Regions from separate parts of the Microbulbifer sp. THAF38 genome, predicted to be linked through region 1. Evidence: predicted binding sites of a transcription regulator. Region 1 holds the regulator's gene; the other holds the start of a gene.

Evidence for each region. The regulator sigma-54, encoded in region 1, starts transcription at its own class of promoters, with help from an activator protein. The targets are predictions, from matches to a motif close to TGGCACANNNNTTGCNNT.
Region 2: the regulator sigma-54 is predicted to act here: its motif matches at 2,526-2,543, upstream of glnL (nitrogen regulation protein NR(II)).

What each region holds. Positions count from the first base shown of each region.
Region 1 covers NZ_CP045369.1:3,503,634-3,515,485, forward strand. The annotation lists gene hisD (histidinol dehydrogenase) at 1-892, opposite strand, end outside; gene hisG (ATP phosphoribosyltransferase) at 907-1,542, opposite strand; gene murA (UDP-N-acetylglucosamine 1-carboxyvinyltransferase) at 1,602-2,864, opposite strand; gene FIU95_RS15145 (BolA family protein) at 2,907-3,140, opposite strand; gene FIU95_RS15150 (phospholipid-binding protein MlaC) at 3,228-3,881, opposite strand; gene FIU95_RS15155 (KpsF/GutQ family sugar-phosphate isomerase) at 4,291-5,262, shown strand; gene FIU95_RS15160 (KdsC family phosphatase) at 5,323-5,862, shown strand; gene lptC (LPS export ABC transporter periplasmic protein LptC) at 5,862-6,428, shown strand; gene lptA (lipopolysaccharide transport periplasmic protein LptA) at 6,415-6,972, shown strand; gene lptB (LPS export ABC transporter ATP-binding protein) at 7,059-7,784, shown strand; gene FIU95_RS15180 (RNA polymerase factor sigma-54) at 7,978-9,435, shown strand; gene hpf (ribosome hibernation-promoting factor, HPF/YfiA family) at 9,617-9,907, shown strand; gene ptsN (PTS IIA-like nitrogen regulatory protein PtsN) at 9,908-10,372, shown strand; gene rapZ (RNase adapter RapZ) at 10,504-11,364, shown strand; gene FIU95_RS15200 (HPr family phosphocarrier protein) at 11,385-11,654, shown strand; gene mgtE (magnesium transporter) at 11,762-11,852, shown strand, end outside.
Region 2 covers NZ_CP045369.1:4,412,612-4,424,463, forward strand. The annotation lists gene ntrC (nitrogen regulation protein NR(I)) at 1-1,367, opposite strand, end outside; gene glnL (nitrogen regulation protein NR(II)) at 1,371-2,453, opposite strand; gene FIU95_RS19165 (DUF4124 domain-containing protein) at 2,803-3,453, opposite strand; gene glnA (glutamate--ammonia ligase) at 3,672-5,078, opposite strand; gene thiI (tRNA uracil 4-sulfurtransferase ThiI) at 5,398-6,882, shown strand; gene typA (translational GTPase TypA) at 7,110-8,918, shown strand; gene FIU95_RS19185 (glycosyl hydrolase family 18 protein) at 9,431-11,512, shown strand; gene FIU95_RS19190 (hypothetical protein) at 11,624-11,852, opposite strand, start outside.

The sequences.
Region 1 (11,852 bases):
GCAATTCTGCCAGCTGACGTTGCAGAGAGGACTCCACCGCATCGAGAAATTCAGCATCGGGACACAACAAGATGGATTGTGCCTGTTCGTCGTGTTCGGCCTGGGACAACAAATCCATTGCGATCCAGTCCGGATCGGTAGCGCCATCACAAATAACTAAAATCTCCGAAGGTCCAGCGATCATATCGATCGCCACATGACCAAAGACCGAGCGCTTAGCGCTAGCCACATAAATATTGCCAGGACCGACTATCTTATCTACCGGGGCAATTGTCTCGGTGCCATAGGCCAGCGCAGCCACGGCTTGTGCGCCACCGATAGTGAGTACTCGATCCACCCCGGCAATAGCCGCTGCGGCCAATACCAAATCACTGATCTCACCCTCAGGAGCTGGAACCACCATGGTCACTGAATCCACACCAGCTACCTTGGCCGGTATAGCATTCATTAACACAGAAGACGGATAACTGGCTTTGCCACCGGGCACGTAAATGCCAACGCGTTCCATCGGGGTAATCTGTTGGCCGAGTACCGTGCCATCTGCCTCGGTATAACGCCAGGACTCCTGCTTCTGATGCTCGTGATACTCGCGCACGCGCCGGGCGGATATTTCCAGGGCTTCGCGCTCCTCTGAGCCGATACGCCTAAGGGCCTCACCCAGTACCTGCGGCGTTAACAAAAAGTCTTCTGCCTGAGTAAGATGACGACGGTCAAAGCGATTGGTGTATTCGATAACCGCAGCATCACCGCGAGTGCGCACCTGCTGCAGGATCTCAGCAACCGTTGCCTCAACCCGCTCATTGGCGACTGCCTCCCAAGCGAGCAGTTGCTTTAGTTGCCCATCAAAATTTGTGTCAGTGGCATTCAGCCGGCGAATAACCTTGCTAGTCATAACTTCAAAATCTTCTAGTTTTGCGCGACAGCCGCCGACAACTTTTCGATCAGCTCACTAATGGGCTGATACTTCATCTTCATTGCAGCCTTATTGACGATCAAGCGACTACTGATATGTGCGATCATTTCGCGGGCCTCCAGGCCATTGGCCTTTAAGGTATTACCGCTATCGACAATATCCACAATCTCATCGGCCAGATCCATCAGCGGTGCTAGCTCCATGGCACCATACAATTTAATGATGTCTGCCTGCCTTCCCTGAGCCGCATAATGACGCTTGGCGCTCTCAACAAATTTCGTCGCCACTTTGATCCGCCCTGTTGGCAGGGCAGCCCCCTTCACTCCCGCAGTCATCAAACGACAGCGAGCGATACCCAAATCCAGGGGCTCATAGATGCCATCGGCGCGATACTCCAGCAGAGTATCTTTGCCGGCAACGCCCATATCCGCGGCGCCATGCTGCACATAAGTAGGAACATCAACACCGCGCAGGAGGAGCAGGCGCACCCCCTCGCAGTTGGTAGGGAAGATCAACTTACGACTTTTCCCCAGGTCTTCGAGTGGTTCCAGGCCCGCCGCTGCGAGTAAAGGTAGAGTTTCTTGCAGGATGCGCCCCTTGGTCAGGGCGATAGTGATTTGCATAGTCATTATTAAAGCCGGCTTATTTTCGAGGGCCGCCCTTAGCAAAAGGCGGCCGCCTCAATTTGCTAACCAGGCACTCGGCGAATATTCGCCCCCAGTTGCTGTAATTTTTCCTCGATACACTCATAACCCCGGTCGATATGGTAAATACGATCGACCGTGGTAGTACCTTCAGCCACCATTCCCGCAATCACCAAACTTGCCGAAGCGCGTAAATCCGAAGCCATCACGGGTGCCCCTTTAAGCTTTTCGACACCGGTGACAAACGCCGTATTGCCCTCAAGAGTGATATCCGCGCCCATACGATTCAACTCGTGTACTTGTATCAGGCGATTCTCAAAAATGGTCTCCACCACTGCGGCCTTGCCCTCGGCGACGGCATTCATAGCGGTAAACTGCGACTGCATATCAGTGGGAAACGCCGGGTAAGGTGCGGTACGGAAGCTGACCGCCTTGGGGCGATTACCCTTCATATCCAACTCAATCCAGTCGTCACCGCAGCTCAGATGCGCTCCCGCCTCTTCAAACTTTAACAGTACTGCATCGAGGATATCCGCGCGCGTGTGTAGAAGGCGAACCTTGCCGCGAGCTGCAGCCGCCGCTGCGAGGAAGGTACCGGTTTCGATACGATCTGGCATAACACTGAAGGTGCATGGAGCCAGCTTGGGAACACCGTGAATACGCATGGTGTCAGTGCCAACACCTTCTATCTGAGCACCCATGGCAATCAGGAATTCCGCCAGATCGACGATCTCGGGTTCGCGCGCTGCGTTGTGTAATACCGTGGTGCCTTCGGCTAAGACCGCGGCCATCAGTAGGTTTTCCGTACCGCCTACAGTGACCTTCTCCATAACGATATTGGCGCCTTTAAGACGGCCGTTAGAGCGGGCCCGGATAAAGCCACCATCAATCGTTATTTCGGCGCCCATCGCCTCTAACCCTTTCAGGTGGATATCCACCGGGCGACTGCCGATAGCGCAGCCACCGGGGAAAGAGACATTGGCGACACCGTGGCGGGCCAGCAGCGGGCCCAACACCAAAATCGAGGCGCGCATGGTTTTTACCAACTCGTAGGGCGCCGTCAGATCGTTGACCGAACGGGGGTCTATTTCTACACCCAGCTTCTCATCAACCGTGATATCACACCCCATACAGCGCAGCAGGGTAATCATCGTAGTGATGTCATTAAGGTGTGGCAGGTTGTGAATATGCACCGGACCATCAGCCAAAAGTGCTGCGGCCAAAATTGGCAGTGCAGAATTCTTTGCACCAGAGATTCGCAGGGTGCCGGAAATTGGACTACCACCCTCTATTATTAACTTATCCATTCGGTCTCATATTTCGGGGGTCGCCTGGATACAGGCGACAGGTTATCGACTGGCTTCTTCTGGAGTAAGGGTCTGCATTTGCACGGCATGCAAGGTGCCGTCAGCAATTTTGTCATTTAGCGCGGCATAAACCAGCTGCTGCTTTTTCAAGCGGCTCAGACCTTCGAAAGCACTACTCACCACAGTTACCATCAGGTGACTACCTTCAAAGGCGACGTCGACATTACTCTCGGGGATATGACCCTCAATGAGGGCTTTGATTTCATCTGGTTGCATAGGAGGGATTTGCGTTAGTTGAAAAACAGCACGCAAGTGTACTTGAATCGAGGAGGGTGCGCAGCTGCGCACCCTGAAGTTCGCCGACTAGCTCACTTTATCGGCAACATCCTGCCCGGCGGACCAGTTGGAGATTACCTTATCGATATCCCCGTAGGACTGCATAGACTGGGAAAACTGGCTGCGGAAAGTTTTACCTAAATTAACGCCATTCAAGATAACGTTGATCAGTTTCCACTCACCTGCACGGTTGCGCACCAGGGTGTAGGAGACTTTGGTGATACCTTCCTTGCTGCGCACTTCCTGCAAAACATTAACCCGGTTACCGCTAGGTAAAGTCCCAGGGTTTACCACTTTCACATCGAGGTCGCCAAAATTCGCCACACCGCGGGCAAATGTTGCCACCAGGTCCCGACGGAAAGTGCTGGCAAAGCGGGAGCGTTGGGTCGCGGTAGCCTGCTTGGCATAACGCCCCATAACACCGCGCGCAATAAAGTCAAAGTCCACCACCGGGGTCAACACGCCCTCAACGGCGTTGTAGTACCTCTGCGGGTCAGAGTTGGCATATTGGGCATTTGAGCGAATGACACCCAGCAGCTTTTGGGAAACCCCCTCAATCATTACATAAGGGTTTTGATCGGCATTCGCAGCGGGGACCACAGCAGACACCAATGCTGCGCAAAGTACAAATCTTAGCCATCGGGAAAACCCGTACCGACCAATCCAAAATGATGTATTCACAAATACTCTCCAATTAGCAAATCATTCCTTGGACGCACACAGCGTAAATAAGTGCCATGACGAGACTGCTGGCATTTCTCCCCAGAAGTGGGGATTTGTCGTTCATCCGCTGAGTGACATAGCTGACAGCAGCGGCGGCAGACTATACCATGACCGCGCCCGGTGGTGTGGCAGTGTACGAGCGTGTCATTTGGCATCCCCTATCGACCAGCCTTCCTACACGCTTTTAAGCTGTTCATAATAATATAGATTAGAACGACAATCGCAGGGTCAGCTTCGACAATAACAAAGCGTGACACCTGCGACTTATGCGTGAAAGCCCAGAGAAAGCAGGGCAAAGAGAGTTATCACAGATACCTTCGATAGCTAAAAGGTTAGTAAATTAGTAGTGAGCAAGCAGAGGCACTTAATGACCCGAGAATTAATAACGGAAGCTGGGAAGCGCACCGTTCGAATGGAAACGGAAGCTGTCGCCGCACTGGAACAAAGGATCAACGGCAATTTCCAGCGCGCCTGTGAGATGATCCTGCAATGTCCCGGCCGCACTATTGTAACGGGTATGGGCAAATCGGGGCACATCGGACGCAAAATAGCCGCCACCCTCGCCAGCACTGGTACTCCTAGCTTTTTCGTTCATCCTGGAGAAGCGAGCCATGGAGACCTGGGAATGATCACCCGGGACGATCTGGTGATCGCCATCTCAAACTCGGGCTCTTCCGCAGAAGTACTGACTTTACTGCCACTGTTAAAGCGCCTGAGCATCCCCATGATCAGCATGACAGGCAAGACTGACTCCCCATTGGCGCAGGCAGCAGAAGTCAATCTGGATATTTCAGTGCAAACTGAAGCCTGCCCTCTTAATTTGGCGCCAACCTCCTCAACCACCGTCACTCTGGTCATGGGCGACGCTCTGGCGGTGGCCTTGCTTGAAGCAAGAGGCTTCACCGCGGAAGACTTCGCCTTCTCCCATCCAGGCGGAGCCCTTGGCCGGCGACTATTACTCAAGGTGGAAGATGTCATGCATGCCGGGGAAGAACTGCCCCAGGTCCAACCAGACACTCTATTGTCCAAAGCCTTGCTGGAGATGACCAGCAAAGGGTTTGGTATGACTACCATTGTCGATCCAAAGGGAGAACTACTCGGTGTCTTTACCGACGGGGACTTGCGCCGCGTGATCGACCACAAGATCGAGCTGGATAAGGCCACTATGGATCAAGTGATGAGCCGCCGCCCTAAAACGGTATCCGCCGAGACTTTGGCTGCGGAAGCACTGCGTATTATGGAAGATTATAAAATCACCGCGCTCGTCGTAGAGGATAAAACCCACCACCCAATAGGCGTACTACATATGCACGATATACTGCGCGCCGGCGTAATCTGAAAGATTAAATTAATTTTCGGGGCACGTTAGTGCCCTATTTACATTTTAAGGAAAATTCTGGTGGTTTCAGAAAAAGAATTAAATGCGGCTCTGCAGAAAGTACGCTGGCTGGTTTTGGATGTAGATGGCGTCCTCACCGACGGCAAACTTTATTTTGACAACAATGGCAATGAGCTGAAAACCTTTAACACCCTCGACGGACACGGCATTAAGATGCTACAAAACTCCGGGGTTCGCGTAGCCATTATTACAGGGCGGCGCAGCTCCGTGGTAGAGCGCCGCGCTCACGACTTGGGCATCAATAAACTGATTCAAGGGCGCGAAGACAAATTTACCGCGCTGCAGGAACTTTTTGCAGAGGAACCCTGCCGCTTAGAAGATATCGCCTACATCGGCGATGACTATCCGGATCTCCTGGTGATGACACGCATCGGCTGCCCCATAGCTCCTCCCAATGCCGCAGCCCCCGTCAGGGAGCGCGCTCTGTGGGTAACCCGAGCTCGCGGCGGAGAAGGCGCTGTGCGCGAAGCCTGTGATCGAATCATGCAGGCGCAGGGAACCTTTGACTCGGCTCTCGCCCCCTATATTGGAGAGCAATAATGCGCACCTGGCTGCCGCTGCTATTAGTAGTATCGCTAATCAGTGTTGGCCTGTGGCTTTCGGAAAGCCCGCCCGATCAGCTGTTGGGGATACGACCAACCCCCCAGCAGCATGACAAGGCCGCAGAACTGATCATCCGAAATGCTAAGACACGGCACTTCAATGAGGAGGGAAATCTCGCCTACCGGGTAGATGCGGATCAGATTACCTACTACCAGTTTAAACGTCGTGACCGGGCAGACCTGGCGGAACCCCGCATGCTCTTTTACCAGGATGACCAGCCGAAGTGGCGTACCGAGTCCCGCAAAGGGGTCGCTTACAATCGTGGTGAACGAGTAGTCTTGGATGGCGATGTCGTAATTGATGAACTACCCGCCCCTGGCGGTATCAAATTGGAAACATCGAGCATTACAATTCTGCCCGCGAAGGAATTCGCCGAGACAGACAAAGTTGTTACTATTAGCTCTGGCCCTAACCGCACAACGGGTAAGGGTATGCGCGCTTACCTGAATGAAGACCGGATGGAAATCCTATCCGACGTAAAGAGCATCTATGACACTGACTAAATACCGCCACTTGCTAAGAATCTCCGCTATTACCGCACTAGCGCTCATAGCTTCAACGGCTGTTGCACTGCCAGAAGATCGCCAACAGCGGATCAACATCAGTTCTGATGCAATGAATGCCGGCCTCAACAATAACTTGGTGGTATATAGCAACAATGTTGTTATCACTCAGGGTTCGCTGAAAATTCAGGCTGACCGCGTCGAGGTTTACTTCACTCCAGAAAAAGAGATCAGTCGCGTCATAGCCGTAGGCAAGCCCGCGCATTTCCAACAAAAGATTCTTCAGGGCGAAAATCCCGTCAAAGCTAGAGCCCAACGTATTGTTTACCAGGTGAGCTCTGAGGAACTGCAGCTCACAGGCAAGGCCCACGTTGACCGTGAGGGCAATACACTGGCCGCAGAAAAAATTGACTACGATCTCTCTACCGAACAAATGAGTGCCAAAGGGCAAACAGGTAAGGGGCGCGTAGAAATGACATGGAAGCCCGAGAAGAAAGAGAACCCGCAAGGCGCCAGTGATAACCAAGGGCAGCAAGCCCCCTAACTTTCACTCAGGCGCTAAGCAACAGATATTATTTGCACCGGCGGGCATCACTCTGCCCGCGGCATGGATAGATTTCGGTACACACTATGCCAACGCTCAAAGCGTTACACCTCGCGAAACAGTATAAAAAAAGAAAAGTTGTCCAGGATGTCACCGTCAGTGTTTCCAGCGGACAGGTTGTCGGGCTTCTAGGCCCTAATGGCGCCGGTAAAACCACCTGTTTTTATATGATTGCCGGGCTGGTTCAGGCCGATGCAGGCAGGGTGATGATCGACGATGAAGGTATTACCCGACTGTCTATGCACGGGCGCGCACGCAAAGGCATCGGCTATCTTCCCCAGGAAGCCTCCGTGTTTCGCCGCCTGAGCGTAAAAGACAATATTCTCGCCATCCTAGAAACCCGCAAAGACCTCTCGCGAGCCGAGCGACAGCAACAGGCTCAAGCCCTGCTTGAGGAATTTAACATTACCCATATTGAGCAGAGCTTGGGCATGGCACTCTCTGGGGGCGAGCGCCGCAGAGTAGAAATCGCCCGCGCCCTGGCCACCAATCCCAGTTTTGTCCTGTTAGACGAACCTTTTGCCGGCGTGGATCCCATATCGGTAAACGATATCAAAGAAATCATCCGCCACCTGCGGGATCGAGATATCGGAGTACTCATTACCGACCACAATGTGCGCGAGACCCTCGATATTTGCGAGACCGCCTACATTGTCAGCGAGGGCCACATAATCGCTGAAGGCACACCAGAAGATGTTCTTGCCAACCAGCAGGTTCGGGAAGTTTATTTAGGACATGAATTTACCATTTAAGATGAAGCGGCAATCCCTATCCTTAAATTTTTCAATTTGAGCTTAATTCCTCATACTTCAGCCACCTCGAGTCTAACATCTATCACTGGATCGGCACGTTTATTGCTTGTAATAAATTAGAGGGAGGGGTAGTCTGCGCCATCTTAGGACAAATTGATCTAAACACTGTCTTATCGGCCAGCGGCTCTCCACTATGAAGCAGTCACTCCAGCTCAAGCTCGGCACACAACTGACTATGACTCCCCAGTTGCAACAGGCGATCCGCCTTCTGCAACTGTCTACCCTTGACCTTCAGCAGGAGGTTCAGGCGGCGTTGGATAGCAATCCAATGCTGGAGGCGGATAGCGAGGAACAACCCTCAAAGGTGGAGAATGGCCAATCTCTGACTGAGCACGAATCAGAGCGGGTGCAGGACAATACTTCACAAGCGGCTGAGGAACGAGAGCTTGCTGAGGGGGACTGGGACCAGGCAATTCCCGACGAGCTTCCTGTCGACTCCCGATGGGATGATATCTACACCAGTCACAGCGGAAACCCAGAGCTGGATACCCTCAGCTACGAACGCAACTCCATCTCTGTCGACTTACAAGGCCACCTGCGCTGGCAACTGAACCTGACCCCTTTATCCGAGCAGGATAAGTGGATCGGTGAAAACCTGATTGACAGCATAAGCCCCAGCGGCCTCCTGGGCACCTCAATAGAGGATGTTGCCTCCTCATTAGCTGTAGATGAAGATGAAGTACTGGCAGTCTTAAAGGCCATCCAACAGTTCGAGCCTGCCGGCTGTGGGGCTCGGGAGCTAAAAGAATGCCTGCAATTGCAACTGCAACAGTTACCGCCAACCACCCCCTGGCTCGACCAAGCGCAAAGCATCATTGAAAAACACTTAGACTTGCTCGGTAAAAGAGATTTTCGCCAGCTGAGTCGGCGCACACGCCTTAACGAGGCCCAGCTCGGCGAGGCCATTCGCCTCATCCAGACACTAAACCCGAATCCGGGAGAGAGCTTTGGCGGGCAGGAGCCGGACTATGTAATCCCGGATATCATCGTTTCCCGCAAGGCCCTGCGCTGGCAAGTAGAATTGAATGGAGAGATCACTCCCAAGATTCGAATCAATAATCACTATGCCTCAATGGTTAAGCGTGCGGATAACTCCAGAGATAACAACTTTTTGCGGGACCATCTGCAAGAAGCTCGCTGGTTTATGAAGAGCCTGCAGAGTCGCCACGAAACCCTGCTGAAAGTCGCCAACTGTATTGTCGAAAAGCAGCAAGGCTTTTTTGAGGAGGGGCCAGAAGCCATGCGCCCCATGGTGCTGGCAGACGTTGCCGAGTCCATTGGCATGCACGAGTCCACCATCTCCCGGGTAACCACCCAAAAGTACATGCTCACACCCCGTGGTGTGTTTGAACTCAAGTATTTCTTTTCAAGTCACGTGAGCACAGACTCCGGCGAAGATGCCTCCTCAACCGCCATTCGCGCCCTGATCAAAAAGCTGATTGATTCGGAAACGCCACGCAAGCCGCTATCCGACAATAAAATTACCCAGGAACTAGACCAGCAGGGCATCAAAGTAGCCCGCCGCACAGTAGCCAAGTATCGCGAATCAATGGGTATCCCCTCCTCCAGTGAAAGGAAGCGCCTAGTTTAATTTGCCCATACCGGGCGCGACCAAAAAGGCGGAGCAAGTCATAACCTGGCGTCAGTTGCTACGTCTTCGCAACCGAACTCCAAACTTTGAGTGTATCCTTCCATTCTGGGCCACTTCCTAGTAGGGTTGCGACCCGAAAGGAGGCTCGCCGTATTGTGATGCACCTGGTAAGGAGAAATCCATGCAGATCAACATTAGTGGTCACCACGTCGACGTTAGCTCACCAATGCGCAACTACTGTGAGAACAAGCTGGAAAAGCTCTCAAGGCATTATGACAACATAACCAACGCGCAAGTTATTCTATCTGTAGATAAATTGATCCAGAAAGCTGAAGCCCGAGTACATATCAATGGTCACGACCTCTGTGCGGGTTCGGAAGACAAAGACATGTACGCAGCCATCGATGCGCTTACAGATAAGTTGGACCGCCAACTGAAAAAACACAAAGAGAAGTTGCAGAACCACCGCTGAATTATGACACTGGAAGCTTTACTTTCTCCCCGCCTAAGCCTTTGCCACCTGGCGGGGAGCAGCAAAAAGAAATTGCTGCTCAATATTGCCCAAGCCATCGCCGAACAATATCCACAGCATGACTCCGACACAACATTCAACCAATTGATCGCTCGGGAGCGCCTGGGTTCGACGGGTATTGGCGAGGGGGTAGCCATACCTCACTGCCGTCTTCCTGGCTGTGAGCAACCTATAGGCGTGCTTTGCACAATCGAACCCGCCATAGATTTCGACGCTATCGATAGGCAACCTGTCGACTTACTCTTTGTCCTACTCGTCCCTGAAGATTCAGAGCAACAACATCTGGATACACTGGCAGAAATCGCTGCGCTTTTTTCCAACAGCCAAGTCCGGGATAAGTTGAGAAAAGCCGAAAGTAGTGATGAGCTCTACGCCCTAGCCATAGATTCTGCCGCAGCAGCCTGATTCTGGTTTTGTACTTTTATTCTGGTAACAACTGAGATTCTACTGAATCACTCCTTAAATTACCGTTAGGAATAAAAACACCATTTCTCAAGCAATTAAATGGTATAAAGAGCTAAAAAGAGGGGGTCCCCATGCGCTTGGTCATTATCAGCGGCCGCTCCGGCTCCGGTAAAAGCTCCGCACTACAATTGCTCGAAGATGTGGGCTTTAACTGCATTGACAACCTACCGATCAGCCTGCTGCCCGAACTGATTAAGCGGGCCGAGCAACAAACCCCAAAGGGGGACACTCCCCTAGCTCTGGGAATAGACGCACGCAACCTCTGGCAGGATATCAAGCAGGCTCCACGTGTCATAGAAGCCCTGCGCAGCACAGGTGTCCAGTGTGACATTATCTACCTGGATGCCCGTGAACCCGTCCTCGTTCAGCGCTTCAGCGAGACTCGCCGAAAACACCCCCTCAGCAATGACTGCACCCACTTACTCGAGGCCTTAAAACAAGAAAGGGAACTGCTGACACCGATCTCAGCCATGGCAGATATGGTGATCGATACCAGTAGCCTCGGCCTACATGAGTTGCGAGAGCTAATTAAAAGCCGAGTGGTGGGCGAACACTCAGAGGGAATGGCAATCCTTTTTCAGTCGTTCGGCTTTAAATACGGCGTACCCGTGGATGCTGACTTGATGTTCGACTTGCGCTGCCTGCCAAACCCCTATTGGGAACCCAGCCTGAGAAAAAAAACCGGGCTGGACCCCGAAGTAGCCGAGTTTTTACGCTCCTATCCAAAAACCAACAAAATGGAAGCGGACATCACAGGCTTTTTAGAGAACTGGCTGCCCTCCTTCCAAGAGAGCAACCGCAGCTATACCTGTATTTCCATTGGCTGTACCGGAGGAAGGCACCGCTCGGTATATATGGTTGAGCAACTAGCCCGTACTTTTCTGCATAAATTTGGCAATATTCAAGTCCGTCACCGCGAACAACAGAGATAGTCGAAACACCGCAAGCCCCTATGCAAAAGCAGCGTCTCATCATCATTAACAAACTCGGGCTACACGCCCGCGCAGCCAGTAAATTTGCCCAGACCTCTGCCCGCTTTTCTTCAAATATCAAAGTGAACTGCGGAGACAGATCCGTGGACGGTAAAAGCGTGATGGCGCTCATGTTGCTCGCCGCCGGCCAGGGTACTGAACTGGAGCTGGAGGTGGAGGGCCGTGATGAGAGCGACGCACTCGATGCCATCTGCACCCTGGTCTCTGAGCGCTTCGGCGAAGCCGAGTAGTTTGCAAAGGCAACCGGCAGTGGATAGAGTCCGCCATGGTATTAAAGCACCACGACCTTTCCGTGGCCTCTGTCCTCCTAATCACCGCTGAGCAGTAAGGATTTATCGTGTCCAGCCCACCCCAAGCCGAAATCAAGTTCCGCGCGCAAAACCAGCTCAGTGAGTTGTTCGCCGCTCTCGATAGTGGTACCGGGCAGG
Region 2 (11,852 bases), 910 kb from region 1:
AGGGTATTGCGTCCCCAGCCAAGCAGATCCGCAGCATCGCGCTTGCGCCCGGCGGTGTGTTTTAACGCGATTTCTATCAAAGCTTTCTCGAAGGCGGGTACGGCTTCGCTGAGAATTTCCTTGCGTCCGGCGCTGAGCGCTTGATCGGCCCAGATGCGCAAGGCTTTTTGCCAATCCAGCGGTGCTTCGGTCTCATTGCTCTGCTGGTGCAATTCTTGCGGTAGGTCTTCGATATGCACTTCGCGACCAGAGGCCATTACGGTAATCCAGCGACAGGTGTTTTCCAGCTGGCGTACATTGCCGGGCCAATCGAGGCCGGAGAGATATTCCTCGGCATCTTTACTCAGAATTTTTGGCTCTACACCGAGGTCTGCGGCGGCGGCATTGAAGAAGTGGCGCACCAGCCGCGGAATATCCTCGCGCCTGTCCGCCAGGCGCGGGATGTGAATTCGAATCACATTCAGGCGGTGGAATAAGTCCTCGCGGAATTTATGCTCGCGCACCAACTCCTCCAGGTTCTGGTGGGTGGCGGCAATGATACGCACATCCACTTTTACCGGAGTATGGCCACCAACCCGATAAAACTCCCCATCCGCCAGAACACGCAGCAGCCGGGTCTGGGTCTCCGCCGGCATATCGCCAATTTCATCTAAAAACAGAGTGCCGCTATTGGCCTGTTCGAAGCGACCGGCCCGCTGGGCGCTGGCGCCGGTAAAGGCGCCCTTCTCGTGCCCGAACAGTTCGGACTCCATCAGGTCTTTGGGGATGGCGGCCATATTGAGGGCGATAAACGGCTTGTCACGGCGAGGGCTGTGGTTGTGCAGGGCCTGGGCCACCAGCTCCTTACCGGTTCCCGATTCGCCATTAATCAACACGGTGATATTGGAATGGGACAGGCGTCCAATAGCGCGAAATACTTCCTGCATGGCCGGCGCTTCGCCGATGATTTCTTTGTTACCGGTACCATTATCCGGCTCAGCCCGTTCTTCCTGGACCTGCTCCTTGGCGTGCGCCAATGCGCGCCGCGTTACCGCTACAGCCTCGTCAATATCGAAGGGTTTGGGTAAATATTCGAAGGCCCCGCCCTGGTAAGCGGCAACCGCACTATCGAGATCGGAGTGCGCGGTCATAATAATAATTGGCAGGCCCGGACGCTCCGCCTGAAATCTTTCCAACAATTTAAAACCATCGGAACCGGGCATGCGAATATCGCTGATCACTACATCCGGGGAGTCGCTGTAAAAATCATCCAGGGCGCGATCACCGCTTTCATAGCACTGGGTCTCAATCCCCTCCCGCGACAGTGCCCGCTCCAGTACCCAGCGGATTGATCGGTCGTCGTCAATAATCCAAACGCGATTGCCCATTCTCTAGGTTCCTGTATTGGCTGATTCGGTAACAAGTGGCAGGTAAATCTGGAAGACACTGCGACCCGGTCGGCTGTCGCATTTAATTAGGCCACGGTGTTGGTTGATAATATTTTGCGAGATAGACAACCCCAGTCCCGAGCCCTCGGCACGACCGGAAATCATCGGGAAAAAAATGCGCTCGCGGATCTCCTCGGCAATCCCGGGGCCGTTGTCTTCAATTTCGATACGGCAAACCAGCGGGCAGTGGCGTCGACCAATGGTGAACTGGCGCTGCACGCGCGTGCGCAACACGATTTCCCCATTGGCGAGGCCGATACTCTCATCAATGGCCTGCATGGCATTGCGGGCGATATTCAACAGGGCCTGGATCAATTGCTCTGGGTCCGCCGGTACATCGGGAATTGAGGGATCGTAATCCCGGCGAATCTGCAGCTGCCCCCCGCATTCGGCCTCGACCAATTGTGCCACCCGCTCGAGTATCTCGTGCACATTGCTGGGCACCAGTTGTACTGGCTGGCGGGGCCCCAGTAGTCGATCGACCAGATTACGCAGGCGATCCACCTCTTCGATAATGATCTGGGTGTACTCTTCCAGGGAGGCGTCGGGCAGTTCGCGCTGTAGTAACTGTGCGGCACCGCGAATCCCGCCGAGGGGATTTTTCACCTCGTGGGCCATGCCTCGCACCAGGTTGCGTGCGGTTTCCTGAGTGCTGAGCAGTGCGTCCTCACGGGCGATGCGCAGCAGGCGATCCATCGGCTGCACCTCCACCAACAACACCCCCAGCTCCGGCACAGGGCTGACGGAGTAATCCACGGTCCGCGTTTTCAGATTATGCAGGCGCCAGCGGGCGCGGCGCACGGTGAACTTTTCCCCGGTGAGGAGCGCGTTTTGCAACGCCTTTTCTGCGGCGGCGGATTCCCGCACCACCTCCTGCAGTGGCATGCCTTCGACCCGCGCATTGGAGGCAGCCAACAGATCCTCAGCGGCATTATTCAGGTAGCAAAGCAATAACTGGTCATCCAATACCAGTACCGCTGAAGTAAGACTGTCTAAAAGCTGACGCAGCTGGCGATCATTAAGCATTCAATCGTTTCCGCTTTCTAACGGGCCCGGACACTCTCCTGTACCCGGCGCGATAACCCCTTGTATCTAGCCAGTGCAAAAAGCAAACCAAAATGGCGCACAGGATTATCGGGGGGCGCGCCCAGAGGCCCCAGAACTCTCCCCAACCTCCAAGCGTGCACGACCATGAGACTGATTAAGCCGCCGCAGGCACAGGCAAAACTGTTGAGACAAAACCGTGTGCGCACCATATTAGTGCGCAGAGCAAAATTTAACCAGGCGGATCTGGGGTGGAAGCCACCGCCACAAAAAAGTTATTTGCGGTGGCGGCATACGAGGAGGCCGCTTAAGGAGTGGCTTAGGCAGTGGATCAGGGAGTGGGCTGAGCCTGGGGAATACCCGGTCCCAGCGGGGCTTTGGGAGCTTGCGGTGCGCGCGGCGCCGGGTTGTCTGGCAGCTTGCCGCCAGGACGTTTCACATAGAGCGTAATCACCTGGGATTTGGCCAGTACCTGGCCGTTGGCATCGGTGAGTACCGCCTGCACGGTGTGGGTACCCCGCTCGAGTAGGGAGATATCCAGGCCCGCTCCCGAGGAGCGACCACTCCAGGGCTTGCCATCCACCACCGCAAAGAAACTCGCCCCTTCCGGGTACACCGGCTGCACATCCACCTGCAGCGGAATAAAACGCTGTCCAGGTGGGATGGTGGCGTCATTTAAGGGGCTCACTATCTGAATAGAAAACGGGCCAGAGTAACCGTCCTTGGCCTTGTCACCTTCATCTTTTGGCGACAACTTGCGGGTCGGCAGGGTGCGCGGCAAAGCGATTGGCTGCACATTAATTGGGGCCAACTCTACCCTTTGCGCCTGCCCATTGGGGGGCGGCGTATCGCTGAACGTCACCTGACCATCCGGGCCGACAACCTTGTAAATGGTACTAGAGGTGGTTCCGCCATCGGTGCCGGCGAGGGCCAGCAGGGGAACGGCAAGAAAAAGTGCCTGCAACAGTTTTAAATATCCCATAGCTCAATCAGCCGCGAAGCGGTACTCCTTGTGCTTGCCTACAAACGGGCTCCAATCTGCAGAGGGGCAGGCTTTCTAATCCACGAACGCTATATCGGCCACAGACGGCGAAAGTAACCCCCTCAACCGACAGTGTACCCCCAATAAAAAAGCCCGCACCAGAGAGGGGCGGGCTTTTCGAGAACGGCTCGACGGCATCGGCGTGATGCCGCTCGCCATTACACGGAGTAGTACATATCGAACTCGACCGGGTGAGTGGTCATGTTCAGGCGCTCAACCTCGGCGCGCTTCAGGTCGATGTAGGCATCGATAGCGTCGTCGGTGAAAACACCACCTTCAGTAAGGAAGGCGCGATCCTGATCCAGTGCGTCCAGGGCACCTTCCAGGCTAGCGGCAACAGTCGGGTACTCGGCCAGCTCTTCCGGCGGCAGGTCGTACAGGTCCTTGTCGGCAGCGTCGCCGGGGTGGATCTTGTTATTGATACCGTCGAGGCCCGCCATCAGCAGCGCTGCGAACGCCAGGTATGGGTTTGCGGTCGGATCCGGGAAACGGGTCTCGATACGCTTGCCCTTCGGCGAAGTCACATACGGGATACGGATGGAAGCGGAGCGGTTGCGCGCGGAGTAGGCCAGGATAACCGGGGCTTCGAAGCCTGGCACCAGGCGCTTGTAGGAGTTAGTGGATGCGTTACAGATCGCATTCAGGGCGCGCGCGTGCTTCACGATACCGCCGATGTAGTAAAGGGCGGTCTCGGACAGGCCCGCGTAGGCGTCGCCGGCAAACTGGTTGACACCGTCCTTGGTGAAGGACTGGTGTACGTGCATACCGGAACCGTTATCGCCAACCAGCGGCTTGGGCATAAAGGTCGCGGTCTTGCCGTAAGCGTGCGCCACATTGTGCACGGCGTACTTGAGGATCTGTACTTCGTCCGCTTTCTTGGTCAGGGTGTTGGCGGCAACGCCGATCTCACACTGGCCGGCAGTGCCCACTTCGTGGTGATGCACTTCAACGCGCAGACCCATCTGCTCCATAGCGGAACACATGGCGGCACGCACGTCGTGTAGGGAGTCAACCGGAGGCACTGGGAAGTAACCGCCTTTCACCCCGGGGCGGTGACCGATATTGCCCTCGGCAAAGCTGTGGCCGGAAGACCAGGCTGCCTCTTCGGAGTTGATCTTGTAGAAGGCGCCACCCATTTCGGCACCCCAGGTGATGTCGTCGAATACGAAGAACTCGGGCTCGGGACCGAACAGTGCGGTATCGCCCAGGCCAGTGGACTTCAGGTACTCTTCTGCGCGCAGTGCGATGGAACGCGGGTCGCGCTCATAGCCCTGACCGGTGATCGGGTCGACGATGTTACAGCGAATAATAACGGTGCTTTCGTCGGTGAAGGGGTCGAGAAAAGCGGTCTCGTCATCCGGCATCAGGATCATGTCGGACTCGTTGATGCCTTTCCAGCCAGCGATAGAGGAGCCATCGAACATCTTGCCCTCTTCGAAGAACTCGTCGTCAATCTCCGACACGGGCACAGATACGTGCTGTTCTTTACCCTTGGTGTCGGTGAAGCGCAGGTCTATCCACTTAGCCTCACTCTCATTAATCAAACCGAGCGTTTTCGCTGACATTGCTGTCCTCCAGGTCTTAAAAAGTATTTGGTCGCTATGCCTTTGCTGCCGGCATTCGCTCTTTACCTGGCGTGAAATAAAGCAAAGAGTGTGCCAAATTAGGGCAGTGGCGTCACAGCCGCGACTGGTGCCGGTGCGGGCCCCAGCACTGGGCCGACTGGGGCAGGATAGATGTATTGTGCCCGTGCAGCCACAGCTAAATGCACCAATTTGGCACATTTACTCTCCTGCTCGCGCAGAAATAGTGCACAACCAACTTGCCTCCGGCTAGTTTATAATGCCGCACCTTCTATCAACATGCGGTACCCCACGGATTCCCATGCACTTTGTCGTCAAGTTTTTTCCCGAGATCACCATCAAGAGCAACCCCGTGCGCAAGCGTATGTCGCGCCAGCTCAAGGACAACCTACAGCGCCTGCTGCGCCAGCTGGACGACCGAATCCAGGTGCGCAAAGACTGGGAAAAGATCGATGTGATCGCCCCGGACGCCGTGGCCCACCTTGGCAGCCGCATTGAAGAGGTGCTATCTCACACCCCCGGCATCGCCAACTTCTCCCGCGTGCGCCAGTTCCCCCTGGGCGACCTGCACGATATGTACGAGAAGACCCTGTCGGTGTGGGGCCCCGCCCTCAAGGACAAGACCTTCTGTGTGCGGGTAAAGCGCACCGGCGACCACGACTTCAAATCTCTCGATGTGGAGCAGTACGTGGGCGGCGGCCTCAATAAAAATACCGAAGCGGCCGGGGTGAAACTGAAAAACCCGGATATCACGGTGAAGCTGGAGATCCGCCACGACAAACTCAACGTGGTCGAGGAGCAGCACGCAGGCCTCGGCGGCTTCCCCCTGGGTACCCAGGACCCGGTGCTGTCGCTGGTTTCCGGTGGTTTCGATTCCACTGTGGCCAGCTACCTGACCATGAAACGCGGAATCCGCACCCACTTCCTGTTCTTCAATCTGGGCGGGCGCCAGCACGAGCTGGGCGTTAAGGAAGTGGCCTACTACCTGTGGAACAAATACGGCGCCTCCCACCGGGTGCGCTTCGTCACAGTGCCCTTCGACGAAGTAGTGGCAGAAATCCTCGAGCGCGTGGACGACTCCCATATGGGTGTAATTCTCAAGCGTATGATGCTGCGCGCCGCAGAAGTTATCGCGAAAGAGCTGGAAGTGGATGCCGTGGTAACCGGTGAGGCCATCGCCCAGGTTTCCAGCCAGACCCTGAAAAACCTGTCCGTGATCGATAGCGTCACCGATACCCTGGTACTGCGCCCGCTGATCACCAGCGATAAGACCGATATCATCCGCACCTCACGGGAGATCGGCACCGAGGAGTTCGCCGCAAATATGCCCGAATACTGCGGCGTGATCTCGGTGAAGCCCACCACCCGCGCCAAGATCGAGAAGGTGGAATCCGAGGAGAACCGCTTCGACTTCACCATCCTCGACCGCGCCATTGGCAACCGCTCGATTCAGAATATCGACGAGGTGATCGAAGAGGTGGACGGCGAGGCGCCGGAAGTGGAAATCCGCGAGGAGGCCGGCAACGCGGTGGTGATCGATATCCGCCATCCAGATGAAGAGGAGATGGACCCGCTGGAGCTTGATGGCGTCGAAGTAGAGACGATCCCCTTCTACCGCCTCAATAACAGCTTTGCCAAGCTGGATCAGGAGCGCGAGTACCTGCTCTACTGTGCGCGCGGCGTGATGAGCCGCCTGCATGCTTCCCACCTGCTGGACGAAGGCTTCCGCAATGTGGGCGTGCTGCGCCCACAGATCCCGCACCGCCCCGACGGCATCAAGAAGTAGCCGTCATTGCCCGGCGCGGGCGGAGCTGTCGCCCGCGCCCTTCTCGCTTTCTTCTCACGTTCTTCACCAGGTCGCCATTCTGCACACGACCGGTGATTTTTTACTCAAAATCACTCCCAATTGTCATGCGGCCCCCCTATAATCGCCGCCTTTGGCCGGAATGCTGCTGTAGAAACCCCGCAGGCCCCCGCCCCGATTTACCAAGTTTTAACGCCCAGAGGCCCCCAGTGATAGAGAATCTGCGCAATATTGCGATTATTGCCCACGTTGACCACGGCAAAACCACCCTGGTGGACAAGCTGCTCTCCCAGTCCGGCACACTCGACCGCCGAGACGAAGGCGCCGAGCGGGTCATGGACTCCAATGACCAGGAGAGAGAGCGCGGCATTACCATCCTCGCCAAGAACACCGCCATTCGCTGGAACGACTACCGCATCAATATCGTCGACACCCCAGGGCACGCCGACTTCGGCGGCGAGGTAGAGCGCGTACTGTCCATGGTCGACTCCGTATTGCTGCTGGTAGACGCGGTGGACGGCCCCATGCCGCAGACCCGCTTCGTTACCCAAAAGGCGTTTGAGCAGGGCCTCAACCCCATCGTGGTGATCAACAAGATCGACCGCCCCGGCGCTCGCCCCGACTGGGTGATGGACCAGGTCTTCGACCTGTTCGACAGCCTCGGCGCCACCGATGAACAGCTGGACTTCCCTGTTGTCTACGCCTCCGCCCTGAACGGCATCGCCGGCCTCGACGACACCGATCTGGCCGACGACATGACCCCGCTGTTCCAGATGATCGTGGACAAGGTAGAGCCGCCCAAGGTAGACCCGAAAGGCGCTTTCCAGATGCAAATTTCCGCCCTGGATTACTCCAGCTATGTGGGCGTTATCGGCGTTGGCCGTATTACCCGCGGCACCCTGACCCCCAACCAGCAGGTGGTAGTGCTGGACCGCGAGGGCAAATCCCGCAAAGCCAAGGTTCTGCAGGTGATGGGTTACCTGGGCCTTGAACGCACCGAGGTGGAGCAGGCCAGCGCCGGCGATATCGTCTGTATTACCGGTGTGGGCGAACTGAATATCTCCGATACCCTGTGCGACCCAGATACCCCTGAAGCCCTGCCCGCCCTGAGCGTGGACGAACCCACAGTGAGTATGACCTTCCAGGTCAACGACTCTCCTTTTGCCGGACAAGACGGCAAATACGTAACCTCGCGCAATATCAAGGAGCGCCTGGATCAGGAGCTGATCCACAACGTGGCCCTGCGTGTAGAACAAGGTGATTCCCCAGACAAATTCCGCGTTTCCGGCCGCGGTGAGCTGCACTTGTCGGTACTGATCGAATCCATGCGCCGTGAAGGCTTCGAGCTGGGCGTTTCCCGCCCGGAAGTGGTACAGCGGGAAGTCGACGGCGAAATCCACGAGCCCTACGAAGAGGTAGTGATCGACGTTGAGGAGCCACACCAAGGTCCAATTATGGAAGAGCTGGGCCTGCGCAAGGCCGACCTCACCAATATGGAGCCGGACGGCAAAGGCCGCGTGCGCCTGACCTTTATCGTGCCTTCCCGCGGTATGATCGGTTTCCGCTCCCAATTCCTTACCATTACCAGCGGTTCCGGCATTATGACCAGCATCTTCGACCACTACGGTCCGGTGAAGCAGGGTGAAGTGGCCAAGCGCATCAACGGCGTACTGGTCTCCATGGTGAAGGGCAAGACCCTGGCCTACGGCCTGTTCGCACTGCAGGACCGCGGCCGCCTGTTCCTGGGCCACGGTGAAGAGGTCTACGAAGGCCAGATCGTCGGCATTCACTCCCGCGGCAACGATCTGGTGGTAAACCCTACCAAGGCCAAGCAGCTCACCAACGTGCGCGCCTCCGGCACCGACGACGCGCTTACTCTATCGCCACCCATTCGCCATACCCTGGAGCAAGCGCTGGAGTTTATCGAAGAGGACGAGCTGGTTGAGGTAACCCCAAACCACATCCGCCTGCGCAAAAAAATCCTGCAGGAAAATATGCGTAAGCGCGCGAAGAAATAATTCCTATTTTCTTCAGCTTATAAAGGGCCCTATAGGGCCCTTTTTTATTTTTACGTTTGGCGACAGGAAGCATTTAAAATTTAAGCAAGTTGAAAAAATGCTTTATTCGGGCAAACAGCGTACATCACCATTTATTTTTTGAAAGCGCTGACAGTTACAGGTAGAAAATTGCCCCTAGTTATCACCTGGACCAATACTATTTTTATTTTTTTGGCCCAAATCATAAAAATTAATTCTTAAATATATCCAAGAATTCGACCATCATCACCAGGCACTTACTACATAAACGCCACGGCGGCAGAAACAGATTTTATCCTGCGAAAAGTCGTATACATATTTATTCTTTCACTTTTCTTGCACAATTTACCGAGAATAACGCTCTATTTATAACGTTTTTCTCAGTTTCAAACGGAACTTTTACCTCTCCAATTTCTTCCAATTTGCTCAACGATAAAGTTCAGTTCTATAACACTAAATTTCATCATATCTAAGGCCCATGGGAGGTCACTGTAATGTTTTCTTTCCTGCAATCTCAGGATCGAACAGGGATGTTAGTGGGGTGCCGCAATGAGCGCGGATTTGGATTAAAAAAAGTAGCAACGCTTGCCGCGGCACTCGTGCTGAGTGCTAATGTCAGCGCTCAGGAGACCAAACGTGTTTCGGCCTATTGGGCCGACTGGGAGTATTGGGCCGACTCCTCCTTCACCCACGATAACGTGGATTTTTCCAAACTGACCCATGTGCAATACGCCTTTGCCTGGAATGATGAAGAGGGCACCATCTACTTTACTGACCCCTATGTCTTCTACGGAATGGGGGCTCAATCTTTCTCCGGCGGCGCCGGCAATGGTCCGGTCAAATGCTCGCCGCCGTTCTGGCATCCCTACAGCCAGTACGATGCAAGCAAGCAAGACGCGGTTTGCCAGAGCTGGAACGATCACGAATCCGGTTTCGTAAAGTCGGTACACGACGATGGCGCCAAGGCGATTCTCTCCGTAGGTGGCTGGACTCTCTCCCATAAAGTCTCTGAGATGATGGAGAGCGCCAGTACCCGTGCGGCCTTTATCGAAAATGCGGTAACCCTGCTAACCGATTGGGACTTCGATGGTCTCGACCTCGACTTCGAATATCCGGGTTATGCGCCCAATGGCGGCCGCTCCATCGACAAAGACAACTTCACCACACTGCTGAAGGAGCTGCGTGCGCGCTTCGATGAAGTCGAAGCCGAGACCGGCAAGCGCTTGGAGCTAACCGCCGCCGTTGCTTGCGGCCCATCGATTGCACAAGAGGGCTACGATTTTGCCGAGGTCGGCGCAACACTCGACTACGTCAACCTGATGACCTACGACTTCGGTGGCGACTGGGACTCGGAGGCTCAGCATACCTCGCCGCTGTACCCCTATGCCGGCCAGGTCAACGAAGGCTTCGACGCGGACAGCTGTCGCAACATGTGGATGACTGAAGGCAATATTCCGTCCGAGAAAATCATCCTGGGTATGTCTCACTACGGCCGCAGCGTCGCCAGCGCCACCGCGATCGGTGAAGCCGCATCGGGACAGGATGTCGCTCACTGGGGCTCCGACACCGAAACGCGCTACTATCAAATCGTCGAAAAGATGCAAAATGATTCATCTTTCCAGACGGCATACGATCCGGAAGCGGTAACTCACTATGGGTGGTTCCCGGATGGCGGCTTCATTTCCTTCGAGGACACCACCTCAATCGCCGAGCGCTCCCGTTACGTGATCGAGCAAGACCTGGGCGGTGTAATGATCTGGCAGCTCCGGGGCGGCATGCTGCGCGAGAATAACCAATACCAATACCCACTTCTGGATGCGGCGCTAGAGGTCTTCGGACAAGGCGGATCAAGCACTGGAGATGATGGCAACGGAGACACTGGAAGTACTGGCGACACGGGTGACACTGGAAATACCGGCGACACCGGGGATACTGGTGATACCGGGGACACCGGAGATACTGGTGATACCGGGGACACCGGAGATACGGGTGACACCGGCGATAGCGGCAACACAGGAAATACTGGAGACACTGGCGATAGCGGCAACACAGGAAATACTGGAGACACTGGCGATAGCGGCAGCACTGGAAACTCTGCCTGCGAAGCGTTTGAACAGCCCTATGCTGGCGATCCAGGCTATGCGGTCGGTGATGTTGTTGTCTTCGAAGGTGTCGCCTACGAATCCACTCATGCGCCAAACTGGTGGTCTCCGAGTGCGGCACCATCGTTGTGGAGTGAAACTACCTGTCAAACAGGCGGCGACAATTCTGACAACGGCTCCGATACAGGGTCTGGCGACAGCACCGCTGACGACAGTACCGACACAGGCTCCGAGAATGGCTCTGATGACAGCACCGATAGCGGTGCCGATGACAGCTCGGATGACAACACCAATGGCGACGAAGGTTCAGCAGCCTCCTGCCCCGAGTTCCAACAGCCCTACGCGGGTGACGCCGGCTATGAAGTTGGTGATCGGGTGACTTTTGAAGGCCAGGTGTACGTCTCTACCTTCGGACCCAACTGGTGGTCCCCGGCCGCAGCACCGCAGTATTGGGAAGCCAGTTCCTGCCAATAATCTGGATACACACCAGCCATCTTCCCCAAATAGGCGGCTGAGTATCACCTCTAATAATAAAGGGCCCTTATGGGCCCTTTTATTTATTATTTAGCCCACTCAAAATATTTATCAAGGTGTATCTTTTAAGACATGCATCACTTCATCAAAATCGCTCTTAGATAAATGATATCTCAACCAACGAACACCCTCTTCCGTCAAATTTTGTTCATAATTAATATGTTTTTGATCTCTCAGATAAATTCTGATTCTGGGATAAGAAGCAATGAATTTTTTTAGCTTAAAATCAATTAAATTAATTTTATTATTATCATCCATTCTCAAAATATATTCAGGGACC